Flammeovirga yaeyamensis: one gene and its partner. The protein of the gene in region 1 binds, or shares a complex with, the protein of each later gene. Links are inferred from orthologs where the notes say so. Each region holds a gene or a part of one and is shown in the gene's direction. Other genes may lie near its edges. The genes, in order: scpB and KMW28_RS19425.

Evidence for each region.
Region 2: scpB (region 1) and KMW28_RS19425 share a complex: the UniProt entries of both Bacillus subtilis proteins name them as parts of the cohesin-like complex. The link is inferred for Flammeovirga yaeyamensis from one-to-one orthologs.

The regions. Positions count from the first base shown.
Region 1 is NZ_CP076132.1:2,679,731-2,687,883, forward strand. What follows is about bases 3,593-6,390. They hold scpB (SMC-Scp complex subunit ScpB), read left to right. Parts: upstream 3,593-4,592; coding sequence 4,593-5,189; downstream 5,190-6,390. Other genes in these bases: KMW28_RS10510 (hypothetical protein), read right to left, coding at 3,593-3,626; KMW28_RS10515 (TraR/DksA family transcriptional regulator), read left to right, coding at 4,052-4,429; KMW28_RS10525 (bifunctional nuclease family protein), read right to left, coding at 5,219-5,881; KMW28_RS10530 (NTP transferase domain-containing protein), read right to left, coding at 5,932-6,390. Outside these bases: purU (formyltetrahydrofolate deformylase), read right to left, coding at 1-451; KMW28_RS10500 (GH3 auxin-responsive promoter family protein), read right to left, coding at 453-1,970; lptB (LPS export ABC transporter ATP-binding protein), read right to left, coding at 2,123-2,863; more of KMW28_RS10510, read right to left, coding at 2,997-3,592; more of KMW28_RS10530, read right to left, coding at 6,391-7,104; KMW28_RS10535 (TonB-dependent receptor), read right to left, coding at 7,124-8,153. UniProt on the Bacillus subtilis protein: Participates in chromosomal partition during cell division. May act via the formation of a condensin-like complex containing Smc and ScpA that pull DNA away from mid-cell into both cell halves.
Region 2 is NZ_CP076132.1:4,879,045-4,887,272, forward strand. What follows is about bases 2,185-5,057. They hold KMW28_RS19425 (segregation and condensation protein A), read left to right. Parts: upstream 2,185-3,185; coding sequence 3,186-3,929; downstream 3,930-5,057. Other genes in these bases: uvrA (excinuclease ABC subunit UvrA), read left to right, coding at 2,185-2,608; cobC (alpha-ribazole phosphatase family protein), read left to right, coding at 2,617-3,183; KMW28_RS19430 (glycosyltransferase family 39 protein), read left to right, coding at 3,916-5,034. In the rest of the region: more of uvrA, read left to right, coding at 1-2,184; KMW28_RS19435 (hypothetical protein), read right to left, coding at 5,067-5,858; KMW28_RS19440 (hypothetical protein), read right to left, coding at 5,983-6,612; KMW28_RS19445 (spondin domain-containing protein), read left to right, coding at 6,974-7,660; KMW28_RS19450 (mechanosensitive ion channel family protein), read right to left, coding at 7,725-8,228. UniProt on the Bacillus subtilis protein: Participates in chromosomal partition during cell division. May act via the formation of a condensin-like complex containing Smc and ScpB that pull DNA away from mid-cell into both cell halves.

The DNA.
Region 1 (8,153 bases):
TTTCTTTATTCACTTTAAAGTGATAAAAAGGAATATCAAATTTATCAGCCACTTTTTTAAGTGTTTCATGATTACTTACAATCATCGGAATATTCACCTTTAACTCTCCAGAATCAGCTCTTGATAAAATATCATACAAGCAGTGAGACATCTTAGTAACAAATAATGCCATGTTTGGAACTTTATCACTAAAATGTAAATGAAAAGTCATATTATACTTCTGTGCCAATAAGGTGTTAAAGTAGTCCTTGATTTTCTCTTTTGGGATAAGAAAAGAGTCTAGTTCAAATTCTACTCTCATGTAAAAACGATCTTCATCACGATCTACATATTGATCTAAATAGACAATATTTCCCTGATTTTCATGAATGAATTGTGTGGTATATGATATAATCCCTTTTTGGTCGGGACAGTGCATTAATAATATAGCTGTATTTGAAGTATTATTCATATTAAGTAGTTTCTACGGATGCTAATAACGAATCGAGGTATTTTCTGTGGTTTGCTAGCCTAGGTACTTTATTTTGTCCACCTAGTTTACCTCGACTTTTCATCCAATTATAAAAAGATTTGTTCTCTAAAAAGTGAACTTTCGGAGCGACTAATGCAATATCTTTGTGTCTTTTTGCATCGTAATCAGAATTAACTTCTCTCAACTTTTCGTCTAAAGTTTTGACGAATAATTCTTGATTATTTGGCGGATATTTAAACTCTATTGCCCATTCATGACCGCCTTTTTGACCACAAGATAAATATACAGGAGCGGCAGTGAAGTTTCTTACTTCAGCTTTCGTGATATGAGAGGCAGCTTTAATTGCTTCTTCTGCGTTTTCAATCACCACTTCTTCACCAAAAGCATTAATAAAATGTTTTGTTCTGCCTGATATTTTTATTCTATACGGAAATTTTGATGTGAAACGAACAGTGTCACCAATCATATATCTCCATAACCCCGCATTGGTGGTAATCAGTAAAGCATAATTTTTACCAATTTCAACATCAACTAGTTGTACGACTTTAGGATGATCTTTACCTAGCTCTTCTACAGGTATAAATTCATAGAACACTCCATAATCTAATAATAAAAGTAACTCATCATTATTAGTAGTGTCTTGTATACCAAAGAACCCTTCAGAAGCGTTATAGACATCCATAAAGTTCATGTCATCCTTACCAATCAATTTCTTGAATGTTTCTCGGTAAGGGCCAAAAGCAACGGCACCATGGAAGAAAACTTCAAGATTTGGCCATACCTCAATAAGTGAGTTCTTGCCCGTTTTCTCTAATATTCTCTCGAATAGAACCAATGTCCAAGTCGGAACTCCGGCTATATTTGTGATATTTTTATCTATCGTTGTTTCCGCAATTTTTTCAATTTTACTTTCCCATTCGTCCATTAGAGCTACCTCTAGTTCCGGAGCCCTCATAAATTCTGCCCAAAAAGGAAGGTTTTTCATGATAATGGCAGAAACATCACCACTTATAGTCCCTGAATTGAAATTATTTTTTTGATAAGTGCCACCAATTCCTAAGCTTTTACCGAACATCACCATAGTTGATGGGTGATTATTCATATATATAGACAATAGGTCCTTTCCCGCTTTATAATGACAATCTTCAAGGGCTTCTTTAGAAACAGGAATAAACTTACTTCTAGCGTTAGTGGTACCAGATGATTTTGAAAATTCTGTGATTTTAGTTGGCCATAGAATATTCTGTTCACCTTTCATCATTCGATCTATATAAGGAAATAAATCTTCATAGGTAGAAATGGGAACATTCTGATGGTATTGCTCCAAAGTACTTATGTCAGAAAAACCATATTTTTTTCCAAATTCAGTGTCCTTTGAAGTTGATAATAAATCATTAAAAAGTTGCTGTTGTACATCTATGGGGTATTGCTTGAAATGATCAATCTGATGCATTCTCCGCTTAGTAAACCATTGTATAGCTGAAGATAAAAGTTCCATACAATTATTGGGTTAGAGCACTGTTATAACCTGAAATCAACTATTTTATTAAAAAAATCAATAGTTGATTTTGGTTTTCAATTTGAGTTGAAAAATAAAAAAAAAGGATACCCTTTTTAGACAAAGAGTATCCTTAAAATAATATATTTATTTTATTCAGAAAAATCTTTTTTCTTATATTCAGCATACTCACCAAAATAAGCTTTTCTAACTTCAGGATCATTAATTAATTGATCTGGAGTTCCATCTCTAAATACAACACCACTCTGTAAAATATATACTCTATCAGTAATTGATAAAGTTTCAGTAACATTGTGATCAGTAATTAGGATACCAATATTTTTCTTCTTCAAGTTGTAAACAATACGCTGAATCTCTTCTACAGCGATAGGGTCAACACCTGCAAATGGCTCATCTAGTAATACAAAAGAAGGATTAGTAGCCAATGTTCTAGCAATCTCCGTTCTTCTTCTTTCACCACCAGATAAAGACATACCTAGGTTGTCTCTAACATGTGTAAGAGAAAATTCTTCAAGTAGGTTATCTACTCTTTGTTTTTTCTCAGCTTTAGAAATTTTTTCCATTTCCAAAGGAAGCATAATATTTTCCTCAACGGTTAATCCTCTAAATACAGATGGCTCTTGTGCTAAATATCCAACACCTTTTTGAGCACGTCTATACATAGGAAGCTTAGTAATATTTTCTGCTTCAAGGTGTATCTGACCATTGTTTGGTTTAATAAGCCCAACAATCATATAGAAACACGTTGTTTTACCAGCACCATTTGGTCCAAGTAAACCAACAATTTCACCTTGTTCTACTTTAATAGAAACATCATTCACTACCGTACGCTTACCGTAATGTTTAATAAGGTTATCCGCTTTTAGTATCATATAATTTATAATATTTATATCATTGCTATGAAGCAATAAAGATAAGTCTTCTCAATGAATAATAACTTCAAAATTAATAGATTTTTTTTGCCATTGAAGTTACTTACAATTAGCTAACTTTTTTTAACACTCATTACCGAGGTAGAATATCAGTAAAGTAGGCATCATTGACTATTTCTCCATTGTAAGCTTCAAATTCTTTAGAGTTAATTTGATAAATACTCAAGAATTTATCTCTTGTTTCGTTAAGGTAAAACCATTTTTTCAATGGCCCAATTACCTTTTTATCTTTCAATGAATAAGTCAGTCCACTCTTATAATATTCAAGGAAATAATTGGTGTTGTAGAACTGATAGGTATTTTCAGCTTTTCCTCTTAAACGAATCTCAGTATCAAGGTCATTTTTAATGCTATAAACATTTACCTTAACCCCTACATAAATCTCAGGTGTACTTTTAATATTATCCTTAAAAATAATCAGTTCATTAAACTGATTATTATGATCAGTAGCAGCTTCAATAATTGAGAACTTCTCTTCAAAGTGGTCGTCTAATGACTGTTCATAATGTTCAAACACTTGATATGTTCTAGTTTTATAATCAACCAAAAATCCAATTTGCAAATCGTGAATGGATAGAGTAGTTGGGTCATATTTTAAAGAACGCTGTTGATTATATTTATATAAATTCCCAAATAAAGCTTTCACCTTTGGACTATGTCTCTTTAGATAACTAGGTAAAGATTTAAGATTTTGGGACTTCATAAATATATAACCTAGTGATAAACAAAGGGTATAAGGAAATAAGCTACTATATGAAAAATAAAGAATAACGTTAGATATGAGCAGAAAATTCCTTTTTCTTTTAAAACCTCTTCGAAAAGAATCTATTTCTTTTTGTAGTATAACTTTTTTATCTTGAGGTAATAAAGCCCTTTCTTCATTAAATAAAGGATAAACATTCTCTCTATTTAACTTGGGCCAAAAGTTTTCACGTACAATATTTATAAGATTGAAATTCATACATTAGATTTAATTTGACTTCTTAAAATTATTCAATATTTATTAGAATTCAATCAAATGATTTTAATAATCGATTAAAAATGATGAATATCTTCTGTTGGTACGATTTTTTCTAATTCTATTTTATTAAATTTGTACATCACTAACCTTAACCGCTTTCAAAATATATGGCAGTTGAAAAATTACGATATTCGGCTGAGGAGTTAGTAGAGTTTGAGACCCTATTAAACCAAAAGCTAGAAGAAACAAACAAAGAATTGGACCACTTAAAAGCTTCAATTTCAAAAGTATCAAGTGGACAAGATTCTAACCACACTGGAGGGAAGACATTGGAAGATGGTGCAGATGCCTTCGAAAAAGAACAGTTAAACCATTATGCTGCTCGAGCCATGAAATACAAACAACAGCTAGAAAAAGCGTTGATTCGTATTAAAAATGGAACTTACGGGGTTTGTGTTGACACTGGGAATTTAATTTCAAAAGAACGATTGAGAGCCGTACCTCACACTCAACAATCCATTGAAGCTAAATTAAAAAGAAATTAATTTTAACAGGCTGTCTCGTAAAACATGAGATAGCCTTTTTCTTGTTACCAATAGCAAGGTTAATAGATAGACTTATTTTTCTATATTAATCATATATAGAAAATCTACGAACTTAGTGATAATTCTTTTAAAGAATATTTATAAGATTTTTTCATCTTATCCTATGAAACAAACAGATTTATTAAATACTATTGAGGCGATGGTTTTTATTTCCGAAGAACCACTTCAGGTTGATGAGATAATTGCTTTAGTAGAAGAAATAACAGAAGAAGAAACTTCAATTACAGAAGAGGAAGCATTAGATCTAATAAAATTATTGCAAAATAAATATATGGATGATGCTTTTGCTTTTGAATTGGTTCAAAGTGGTGAAGGGTACTGTTTCATGACTAAACAAAAATTTAGTAATGTAGTGAATGCTTTACTTAAAAATAGGTCTAAAAAAAGATTGTCACGTTCAGCACTAGAAACCTTATCTATTATTGCTTATAGACAACCTATTACCAAAGGGGAAATTGAAAAAATAAGGGGAGTCGGCTGTGATTATGCCATGAAAAAGCTATTAGGGAAAGAACTAATAAAAATGAAAGGTAAATCCGATGCTATAGGTAGGCCTATGCTATATGGAACTACAGATAAATTCCTAGAGTATTTTGGCATTTCAAACTTAAAAGATTTACCATCTCCTAAAGAATTTAAAGAAGAAGATTTAGAAGATTCTTCTGGAACAACCAATGAAGAAGCAACTAGTACATTATAAAAAAATCCCACATTTGTGGGATTTAATATTTAGCTTCTTTTAGTGATTTCATCACGTATATTAGCTGCTTTCATGTAATCTTCGTTATCAATTGCTTTTTGTAGTAAAGAGTTCAGTTGATCTATACTTAAATGTGCGTATCCGCTATCATTATCCTCGTCATCAGCCTCTAAACTAACTTCCTCTTCCTCATCATCTAGCCCTTCAAAGTCTTCAATATCCAAATCATCGTCATCATCTTCGATGTCATCAGCATGTTCTACTTCATCTTGTTCAAGTTCTTCAACTTGAATTCCTGCTTCGCCCATAATATTCTCATATGCATAAATAGGAGCGTTAAAACGTATTCCTATGGCCACAGCATCTGAAGGCCTTGCATCTAATATTATTTCTTCGCCTTCTGCAGTAATTACATGAATATCAGCATAAAATACACCTTCCTTTAAATTCGAAATTTGTATATGATTAATGCTTGCTCCAAGTTTTAATGCAAAGCTTTTAAATAAATCATGGGTCATAGGTCTGTTTGAAGAAATTTTTTCTATTTCTAATGCAATAGCTTGTGCTTCAAACATACCAATAATTATAGGTAATCTTCTATTTCCGTGTTTTTCGCCTAATACTAGTGCGAAAGAACCGTGGGAAGTATGGCTAGCTGATAGCCCTAGTATTTCTAATCTTACTTTGTTCAAGACTTCTTTTTTAATTTACTAGTACAAAACTAAAAATTATCAGCAAAAAATTAAATTGAATTTTGTTGACTTAGTTGTTTTATCGCAATATCTAACTCATCCATGGTATCTACTTCACTTAGAGTATGGTCTGATAATGGTTCGATTAATTTGATATTGGCATCTTCTAAAATCTCCCTCAAAGAGTTTTTTCCGAAGGCCAGTGATTGAAGGAGTCTAAGATAACTCCTTGGTTCCCAAATACCTAATAATGGCTGAGGAGCTCCAGTATCCTTAGACTTGTAAAGTGTAGCTAACTTAGAAGGATCCCTTTGTTCAATCAAATGCATAATAGTTTTATCATCTACAAAAGGTAAGTCAATGGCTACAGTCATCCATGCGCAATTTGGATTTTGTCTAAATGCAGATAATAATGCTCCGAAAGGACCTAAATTAATAAAAGAATCGGGTAGGAGATTCTCTTGATCCGAAAAATCCTTCAATTGTTGTGGTCGACAAGACATAAATGCTTTTGAGGTATACTTAGAAAGAATTTCCTTCATATGGAAACGCTGCTCTTTACCATGATAATTTATCTTTGCTTTGTCCTTACCACCCATTCTTTTAGAACGGCCTCCAGCAAGCAATAAGCCATTTAAATTTCCAGTATCTTGTCTTAATACTATCTCAATAAATTGACTAATACCAACTGTGTTTCCTATTTCAAATATTGGCTTATGCTCAATATTATGTATTCTCTCATATAATATCGGAGGGATATCCTCTTTTGATGCTCCTTCTGCTAATACAACACATAAAACATTACTTAATCGGTTAATTTTACGATGTAGAGTAGGTGTTTTATCTTTATCTATTATAAGAATTTGTTTAGAAGCTTTAAAGTGGTTGCCATTGATAAATGCAGCATCAATATCATTTAATAACACATGTCTCTCAGGTACACTGAAAGCTTTTCTAAAATCAGCTCTTGAAAAAGTAATTTTATCAATTATTTCAACACGTGCTTTATGCGATAGTGCCTTAGAGGAATCAATACCTAATTCCTTCTCCATTTCGGAACTTTGATGGTCACAATCAATATAACCTAAATTCCAATTGTCAGAAAGATTCTCAATTAGTCTAAAAACTAATTCTTTAACAATCCCTGGAGACGTACCAAGAAATGCAATCTCTGTTCTACAAAATCTACCCACTTTAGGTCTAACTAAATCACTCTCCTGCATAATCTTTATATTTCTTTCTCTAAAGTTGCAAAATCATTTTTACATTGAAAAATCTTTGGGACAAAGTATTTGGAACTGCATACTGTTTTCCATCATATGTTTTTACCCAAGTGTGAGAAATTACATTATTATTTCCCAAAACATTTAGTATTTCTAATCCAATCTGAAGGTTTTTCATAAACTCTTCACTTGGGTTATTCGATTTTTTATTCAATGCTATAATCTTATTGAAACCCAAATCTAATCTCATGTATTCATTACCTCCACTAAATGCATTTCTAAATTCAGGTTGATCTGGAGGTCCAAACGGCAAACCAGAACCAAATAAGAAACGTAGATTCATTCTCATAGTTGGATTATTCGGTAAATGGTCTTGGAAAAACATAGCAAGAGTAACTCTTTGATCCGTTGGTCTCCTTATAAACCCACGAGGGTCACCCTCAATTTTCTCTTTCGTTTGCATTATACTCAGTGCTACCCAAGATTGGGTGCCAGGAATAAACTCTCCACTAATTCTGGTGTCAATACCTGCAGCATAGGCTACACCCTCATTTTCACCTGAATATCGAATTCTTATATTATCGACATTGTATGGTACAACATTCCATAAATGCTTGTAATAGACTTCAGATATCAATTTAAATGGACGTCCCCATTGTTCGAAATTATAATTTATTCCTCCTATAAAATGTAAGGATCCTTGTGCCTTTAGATCTAGATTTAAAGTACCATCAGGTCTTCTCATTTCTCTGTAGAAAGGAGGTTGATAATACACACCCGAAGCAAAATTGAAAACGACATCTTTTTCCCATTCTGGTTTAAAGGAATATTGGAAACGTGGTGAAAAATTAAATTCATTATTAATCGTCCAATACGTTCCACGAACACCCAAAGTCATTTTGTGTTTATCATTAGGGGAAAAATAGGTAGTTTGATAATACCCTGAATATCTCTGAGAGGTAATGTTATTATTTGCACTAAGTACATTATTTACATCAATAACATATCCTGCAGAATCTTGAAATTGATACTCAGACAATTGGTCATCT
Region 2 (8,228 bases), 2.2 Mb from region 1 along the record:
TTTGGGCAGAATGGAAAAACCTGAGGTGGAATACATCAGAGGAGTTTGCCCTGCCATCGCGGTAGAACAAAAAGTCTCAACGAAAAACCCTAGGTCTACTGTAGGTACCACCACCGAGATTTACGATTACCTCAAATTACTTTTTGCAAGAGTAGGTACTACCTACTCACCTATATCTGGAGAAAAAGTAAGTAAATCTTCTGTAACGGATATCGTCAACTACATCTATACTTTTAAGGAAGGCACAAGGTTTATTATCTCTTGTCCATTAAAAATTCCTGAAGGACGTGAACCAAAAATTGCTCTCAACCTTCTACTACAGCAAGGTTTTACAAGAGTGATTGCTGATGGTCAAGTGGTGTATATCGAAGAATTAGTAGAAAGCTTAGAAAAAGGTGAAAAGGTAGATCTCGAAGCCTTGGAAATGCTAATTGATAGAAACGCAGTCAAAAAAGACGATGAAGAGAATCAGTTTAGAGTAGCTGACTCCATTCAAACTGCGTTATTCGAAGGTGTTGGCGAATGTAGAATCGAAATTATCCAAAAAGGAAAAGATAAAATTAGCACAACCTTCTCCGATAAGTTCGAAGCCGACGGAATGATCTTCGAGGAACCAAGTGTCAACCTTTTCAGTTTCAATAACCCTTACGGTGCTTGTAAACGATGTGAAGGTTTCGGTAAGATTTTAGGTATCGATCCTGATTTAGTCATTCCCGATAAAACACTTTCTGTGATTGATGATGCGATTATGCCTTGGAGAACGGAAACCATGAAAAAATGGTTGAAACCTCTAACGGATAATGCACACGAAAACGGCTTCCCAATTTTTAGATCGTACAATGAATTATCTGATGATGAAAAGGATATTCTTTGGAACGGTAAAGGCAAGTTTAAAGGTATCAACAAGTTCTTTGATCACTTAGCTTCTAAAACGCATAAGATTCAATACCGCGTGATGTTATCAAGATATCGTGGTAGAACTGTTTGCCCAGAATGTCATGGTTCAAGACTTAGAAAAGATGCTTCATATGTCAAAATCGATGGTAAATCAATTATTGATGTGGTATTAATGCCTATCGAAGAATCGAGTGCCTTTTTCGATAAAATCAAATTAAACATACACGAGCATAAAATTGCCGATCGCCTTCTTGCAGAAATCAAGAACAGATTGCAATACATGAATAAAGTGGGGTTAGGTTACCTTACCCTCAACCGTCTGACAAGTACTTTATCGGGCGGTGAATATCAAAGAATAAAATTAGCGACTTCTTTAGGTTCTGCATTAGTAGGATCGATGTATATCTTGGATGAGCCAAGTATCGGTCTTCACCCAAGAGATACACAAAACCTTATCGTTGTTCTAAAAGAATTACAGCGATTGGGGAATACGGTTATCGTAGTAGAACACGAGGAAGAAGTAATGCGTGCGGCCGACGAAATTATTGATATCGGACCGGATGCAGGTAGTTATGGCGGTCAACTTCAATTCCAAGGAAGTATTGACGAAGCCATTGCAAACCCAGAACAATCGCATACCACTCGTTATTTAAGTGGATTATCATTTATTCCGACACCGGAAAAGCGTAGACCTTGGTCAGAATACATCGAAGTGATAGGAGCCAAAGAAAACAACTTGAAAAACCTTGATATCAAATTCCCATTGGGAGTAATTACATGTATTACGGGGGTTTCTGGTAGTGGTAAATCAACTTTAGTTAAAAAATGTCTGACTCCTGCTTTAAACAGAGCATTGGGGAATCATACAGACGAAAAAGCAAAGATTGATCGAATCGATGGCAACATCAAGAGTATTACCAAAGTGGAGTTTGTCGACCAAAACCCTATTGGTAAATCATCTCGTTCTAACCCTGTAACCTACGTTAAAGCATACGATCCAATCAGGGAATTATTCTCTAAGCAACCACTTTCTACCAATAGAGGTTACAAGCCTGCTTTCTTTTCTTTTAATGTGGATGGAGGCCGTTGTGAAACTTGTCAGGGTGAAGGAACAAACAAGATAGAGATGCAGTTTATGGCGGATATCTTCCTTCCTTGCGAAAGTTGTGGTGGTAAGCGTTTTAAAAATGAAATTCTTGAAGTAAAATATAAGGAGAAAAGTATTTCTGACATCCTCGAACTCAGTGTAGACGAGGCGGTAGAATTCTTTGCCGACCAAAAGAAGATTATCCAGCGTCTCCAACCATTACTTGATGTTGGTTTGGGTTATATTCGTTTGGGTCAATCATCAAATACTCTTTCTGGAGGAGAGGCACAAAGAGTAAAATTAGCTTCATTCTTAGCCAAAGGCACACTAAAAGAATCCGAAAGAGTACTTTTTGTATTCGATGAACCAACGACCGGACTTCATTTCCAAGACATCGATAAATTAATGAAAGCCATCAATGCATTGATTGATAAAGGACATACGGCCATTATTATCGAACATAACGTGGAGGTAATTAAAACAGCCGATTGGATGATCGATATCGGTCCTGAAGGAGGTAAAAACGGTGGAGACATTGTCTTTGAAGGAACTCCAGATGATATTATTAAAACCAAAAATGGCTTTACTGCAGGTTATTTAAAAGCAGCCATGAAATCTAACTAATTTACTATATGAGCATGACGATCTATCTTGTTCGACATACTACCCCTGATGTCGAAGCAAGCAAAATTTTATATGGACAAACAGATTTAAATTTGGATCAAAATTTTGATGCTGAAGCCGAAGAAGTAAAACAAACTATTGGTGATGATGGACTATCCAGTATTTTTTATAGTCCACTAAAAAGGTGTAAACAATTAGCAAAGAAACTACCTGCTGATATTCACATTGAAGATGATCGTTTGCTAGAAATTAATTATGGTGATTGGGAGATGAAAACCTTCCACGAATTGGGTGCTGACTTAAAAGAGTGGGCCAAATATTTTGATCATAAGGCGGCTCCAAATGGCGAATCTTTGATGGACGTAAAATCGAGATTATGCGATTTTTGGCAAGATAATATTCAATATGATGAAGGTAAAAGTATCGCTATTGTAACCCACGGTGTTGTAATGCGAGTAATTTTATGTTACCTTCTCGAAATGCCTTTAAAAAATATCTTCCGAATTCAGTTTGGGTTTGGTAAGGTAATTAAGATTGAACTACAAGAATCTGGTAGAACCAGAGTAAACATATAACAATGAGCTTCGAAATAAAAATTCAAATATTTGAGGGCCCTTTTGATCTCCTTCTTTTCTTTATTCAAAGAGATGAATTAGACATTCATGATATTCCTATTTCACAAATCACCAACGATTTTTTAGGGTATATGGAAGATATGGAACGTCTTAATATTGAATTAGCGAGTGATTTCATTGTTGTTGCGGCTACGTTAATGCGTATTAAAGCAAAGATGTTATTACCAAGAGTTGAAAAGGACGAAGATGGCAATGATATCGACCCAAGAGATGAATTAGTCAAACACCTTTTAGAATACATGAAGTACAAATCGGTTCTTCAAACACTAGAAGAGTGGGAAATTTCTATGCTAAATAGAGAAAAAAGAGGAAACATCTCCAACGAAGTCTCTGATATTGAAGAAGAAATTGGAGTAGAAGCCGAACTTCAGAATGTGGACTTATTCAGCCTTCTAAAGTTCTATCAAAATGCCTTAAAGAAGCTAGATGCCCAAGAAAATGCACCTCGACATCAGGTAGTAAAGTATCCTTATTCTCAAGAAGAAAGACAAGACAGCATCATCGATACCTTAAAAACTAAAGAAAAGTTTAGTTTTATGGATTTAATTAAAGCAGATTTTAATAATGTGGCCATTGTTTTCAACTTTCTAGCTGTTTTAGAGTTACTTTCTCAAAACAGAATTACCATTGAAGTACACGAAGGATTCAACAATTTTGATATTAAGAGAATTGATGAAGCTGCTTAATTCTATCCAAAAAAAGTCCTATCATTATCCTCTACTTTTTATCCTTTGGTTAATAACACATGGTATATTGTGGCAGAGTAATGGACCTAAATTAGGTGCTGATTCTCGCTTCTTTTTCTACCTTTCTGATGATATACTTAATCATCAAATGACATTCGATAGAAGCGTATGGTACCTAACTTATGGTATTTTCATCACATTCTTTCGTCTATTTACTCAAAAAATTGAAGCGATTGTTGTTGGACAGTTAGCTTTGAACTTCCTCAGTGGCGTCTGTTTATATCAGATAATTAAAAAATATTCAGATCATTCTACAATTGCTTTTTTAGGGACATTTGCCTATTTGTTCTTCCCTATTTCTTTAGAGTGGAATTACATCATCTATAGTGAGTCTCTATTCACATCACTTTCTATAATCACCTTTTATTTTTTCACACGAAAAAAGTACTGGAAATTCACTTTCCTATTTTTACTCACATTTTTTACACGACCTAATGGTATTGTATTATTAAGTGCTCTTGTCATTGCCTATTTCTTAGAACTATATCAATCCAAAAAAATTAAAAGAAGCTATATAATTGGAATATCATCTATCGGCTTTCTTTTATTATTGATAATTTTAAACCGTATGATGTCGTTCTATGGTCCGCTTATGATAGAAGGATATCTAATTGCAGAAATCATTTACCCTAAATACACGTATTTCATTCAACCCATTGATTCTCCTTTTCTGATATCAAAAGACCAGAATATACTTTTACAGTTAATAGGATTTTCTTTTGGTAACTTATGGTACTCAATTCAACTATTTACTATTAAAAGCCTATTTTTTTGGGGACATATTAAACCATATTATTCCACTTTACATAACCTGATAATTGCCGTAACCCTCTATCCTCTTTATTTTATTTCGGTATTAGGTATTCGACAAATAAATAAGTGGGATCTCCTTTTAAGATCATTTGTTTTGTTTATCCTTTTTCAAGGTCTAGTTGTTGGTTTAACATCAGAAAATTGGGATGGAAGGTTCTTACCTCCCTTACTTCCTTATTTGATTATTTTGGGATGTATAGGCCTAAAAAAATACCCGACCTTATCAAAATAAAGTCAGGTATTAATTATTTATATAAAAGGCATCTATTTTACGAAATGTAAATCACTAATTGGAACAGTTATAACATCTTGACCTATTTGATAGGTAATCGAATCATCTGCTTTGTTATAACGAACAAACATATCTTCACTACTTGCATAATTTGATTCTTTATAATTTGCTGTATTTGGAGTAATGAATTGAATTTCACAATCTACTGTTTCACCAGTCCATGCTAAATAGTATTCAAATTTAAATGTATGACCAACTAGGTTGGAAGGTATTTCCACATTATGAGGTCTTTTTAAATCTTCACTTCTATCTGTTGTTTCTTTTATGATTTGAGTATCTACTTTTCTATTTACAAGGTAGTCTGGCGTTTGAATGGAAGCCAATTGCTTGTTAGAAACAGGTGAGGTAGTTTGTATAACCGTTAAACCTTTATCGTTTACCGGACGAACTTTTTCACTTAATTGAGCTGCTGGCTGGTCTTTTTTAGGGAGTGAAAACCCATAGTCTTCAAATTTAGCATGTTGACTTACGTCTTCTTTTGTGAACTTATCTAAGGTTTTTAAAGAACTTTTTGATGAAATAGAACCACCTTGGTTTTCGTCTGGCTTGGTATCTACTCCAGAAACTTCATCTCCTTTATTTCCTTCGGGAGTTTCTGTTACTGTTTGATCTGGCGTTTGTGAAGCTGTAGAATCATTTGTGGCCAAAACTGGTTTTTCTACTTTTGGTTTCTGAGCTACTGGCTCTGGATCTTTATCTTTATTACAAGCTGAAATGGATAATAATAATGCTAGTGGTGCGATGAATTTGATTGAATTTTTCATGATAATTCTAGTTTAATTTAGTTTTCTGATGTATTAAGTTTTGTTGCAGTTTATGACATTCAGATTGGAGACTATATATAGATATAGCTATCACTAACTCTATATATAGTTTCCTGAACTGATGTTATTTTTTAAGTGTTTTCAGTTCTTTCACATTAACCGAGTAATCTCTACCCATAGCATGGAACGAAATTGTATTTGTTGATTCATCATATTTAAATGATAAATGATCATTTCCGTAGTCATTGCTAGTACCATCAAAATTCAACAACTTGATTTTAATGTTGATATAGTCTTTCGACATGACTAAAAAGGTTACATCAGATAAGAAATCATCATTAGGAGTTTGCTGTTTAAACTTGTAAGTATTTCCTGTCATAAAGAAACCGTCAGGTATAGGTTTCTGTGATTCTAGGTACTCCTGATATTCTTTACTCTGAGTAAAAGTCAGAAAGTCTTTTTGTGCTTGTTTAAAAGGTTTGATCGGGGTTGAATCCGTTCCTTTTAATCCTGAATTTTCTTGAGGAGTCTCATCTGTAGTGGAAGGTTTAGTTGTTGTCACCTCTTCTGTACTTGTGGTTGTTTCAGGTTTCTGAACAGTTGGATTAGTTTCTGTAGAATCCGTTTTGGCTTGAACCTGTTCTGCTGGTACTTCTATTTTTGCTTTTACTGGCTCTGGATCATTTTCTTTATTACAAGAAAATAATGAGAACATAAATGCTGTGGTTGTTAAGATATAGATTGACTTTTTCATAGATTAATTAGATTTGATTGATTTGTTAAGAATAATTAAAATTACTTCTTCAAATAACGTTAGTGTTAAAAAAACGGACATCAAATTAACAGTCAATAACAAAGAATCAATTTAACTTTTCCAAGACAAACAAACTAAAAACACCTATTAAACACACAATATCAGATATTTACATGTTAAATAATTATATTATTTAAATTTTATATAAATAATGACCTTTCAAGTATTTACTTACACTTTTAACAGTTTAAATAATTCTATGAATGTGAAATACTTCACATTCTAATTACCAAAACATCATTAAATTGTGATTATAAATCATTATTCAGCACCTAATTAACTATTAAAAATACTACTTATCATGAAGAAATTTCTCTTACTATTTACCATTGCCCTATTCTCTTTAGGTTGTGATAATAACGAAAATGATACTCCTCCTACTAATCTTCCTGAGCTTTCAGAAACAGCAACCTACAAAGTCACTTTCCAAGGAACATGGAGTAGTAGCAGTCATCCAACCGAATACCCTAGCAACTCTCACTTTTCTGGTGTTATTGGTATGACCCACAATCAAGATACTAGTTTTAGAACTGTTGGGCAGTTGGCTACAGAAGGTATTAAAATAATGGCCGAAACTGGTGGAAAAGGCACCCTAAGTAGTGAAATAAACTCCATAATTGAAGATGGTAATGCTTCAGTATTAATAAGTGAAGGTGGTCTTTCTACTGGTTCTAGTGGTATTAGTTTTGAGGTAACTGTCGATAAGGATTACCCCTACATCAGTTTATTTTCTATGATTGCTCCTAGCCCTGATTGGTATGTAGCTATCGAAAATTACCATTTGATAAATGAAGGAGCTTGGGTGGAGTTAATCACTTTACAACCCATGCATTATGATGCAGGCACTGATAGTGGAGTTTCTTTTGCATCACCAAATGCTCCTACCACACCACAAGAGCCCATTTCTATTATTACAAGTTCTCCACTTGGAAATGGAGAAATGGTCAATCCGTCAGTCGCTACTTTTACTTTTGAAAGAATAGAATAAAAAAAGGCTTTCGTGGATGTGTATTTTCATCTACGAAAGCCTTTTTCTTTATATAAATTAAAGACTAATTTTCTCTTATTTCATTTTGCTTAGGCATTGTAAAATGCTCCCACCCGCTTCCTAAGTTCAAATCTCTTTGAGGGAAAGGAATAGAAATACCTTCATGTTTAAAGCGCTCAAACAAGGCATAATAGATGGAGCTCTTTAAATGTCCTGGCTGAGAATAATATTTTACAGTCCATACATTTAGGGTAAAATTGATAGAGTTATCACCCCATTCTACGAACATTAAATCAGGAGCAGGACTTTTCATCACTCCATCAATATGATTAAGGACTTCTAAAGTGACTTCTCTAACTTTTTTTGGGTCTTCGTTATAAGATACACCAATTGGAATTCTTATTCTTACTCTCTTCTCATTATGCGACCAGTTAATCACATTATTTGATATAAACTGAGAGTTTGGAACAATTACCGTAATATTATCATTGGTTAAAATGGTTGACGATCTAGAATTGATTTCTACCACTTTACCTCTAGTATCACCAATTTCAACCATATCACCTAC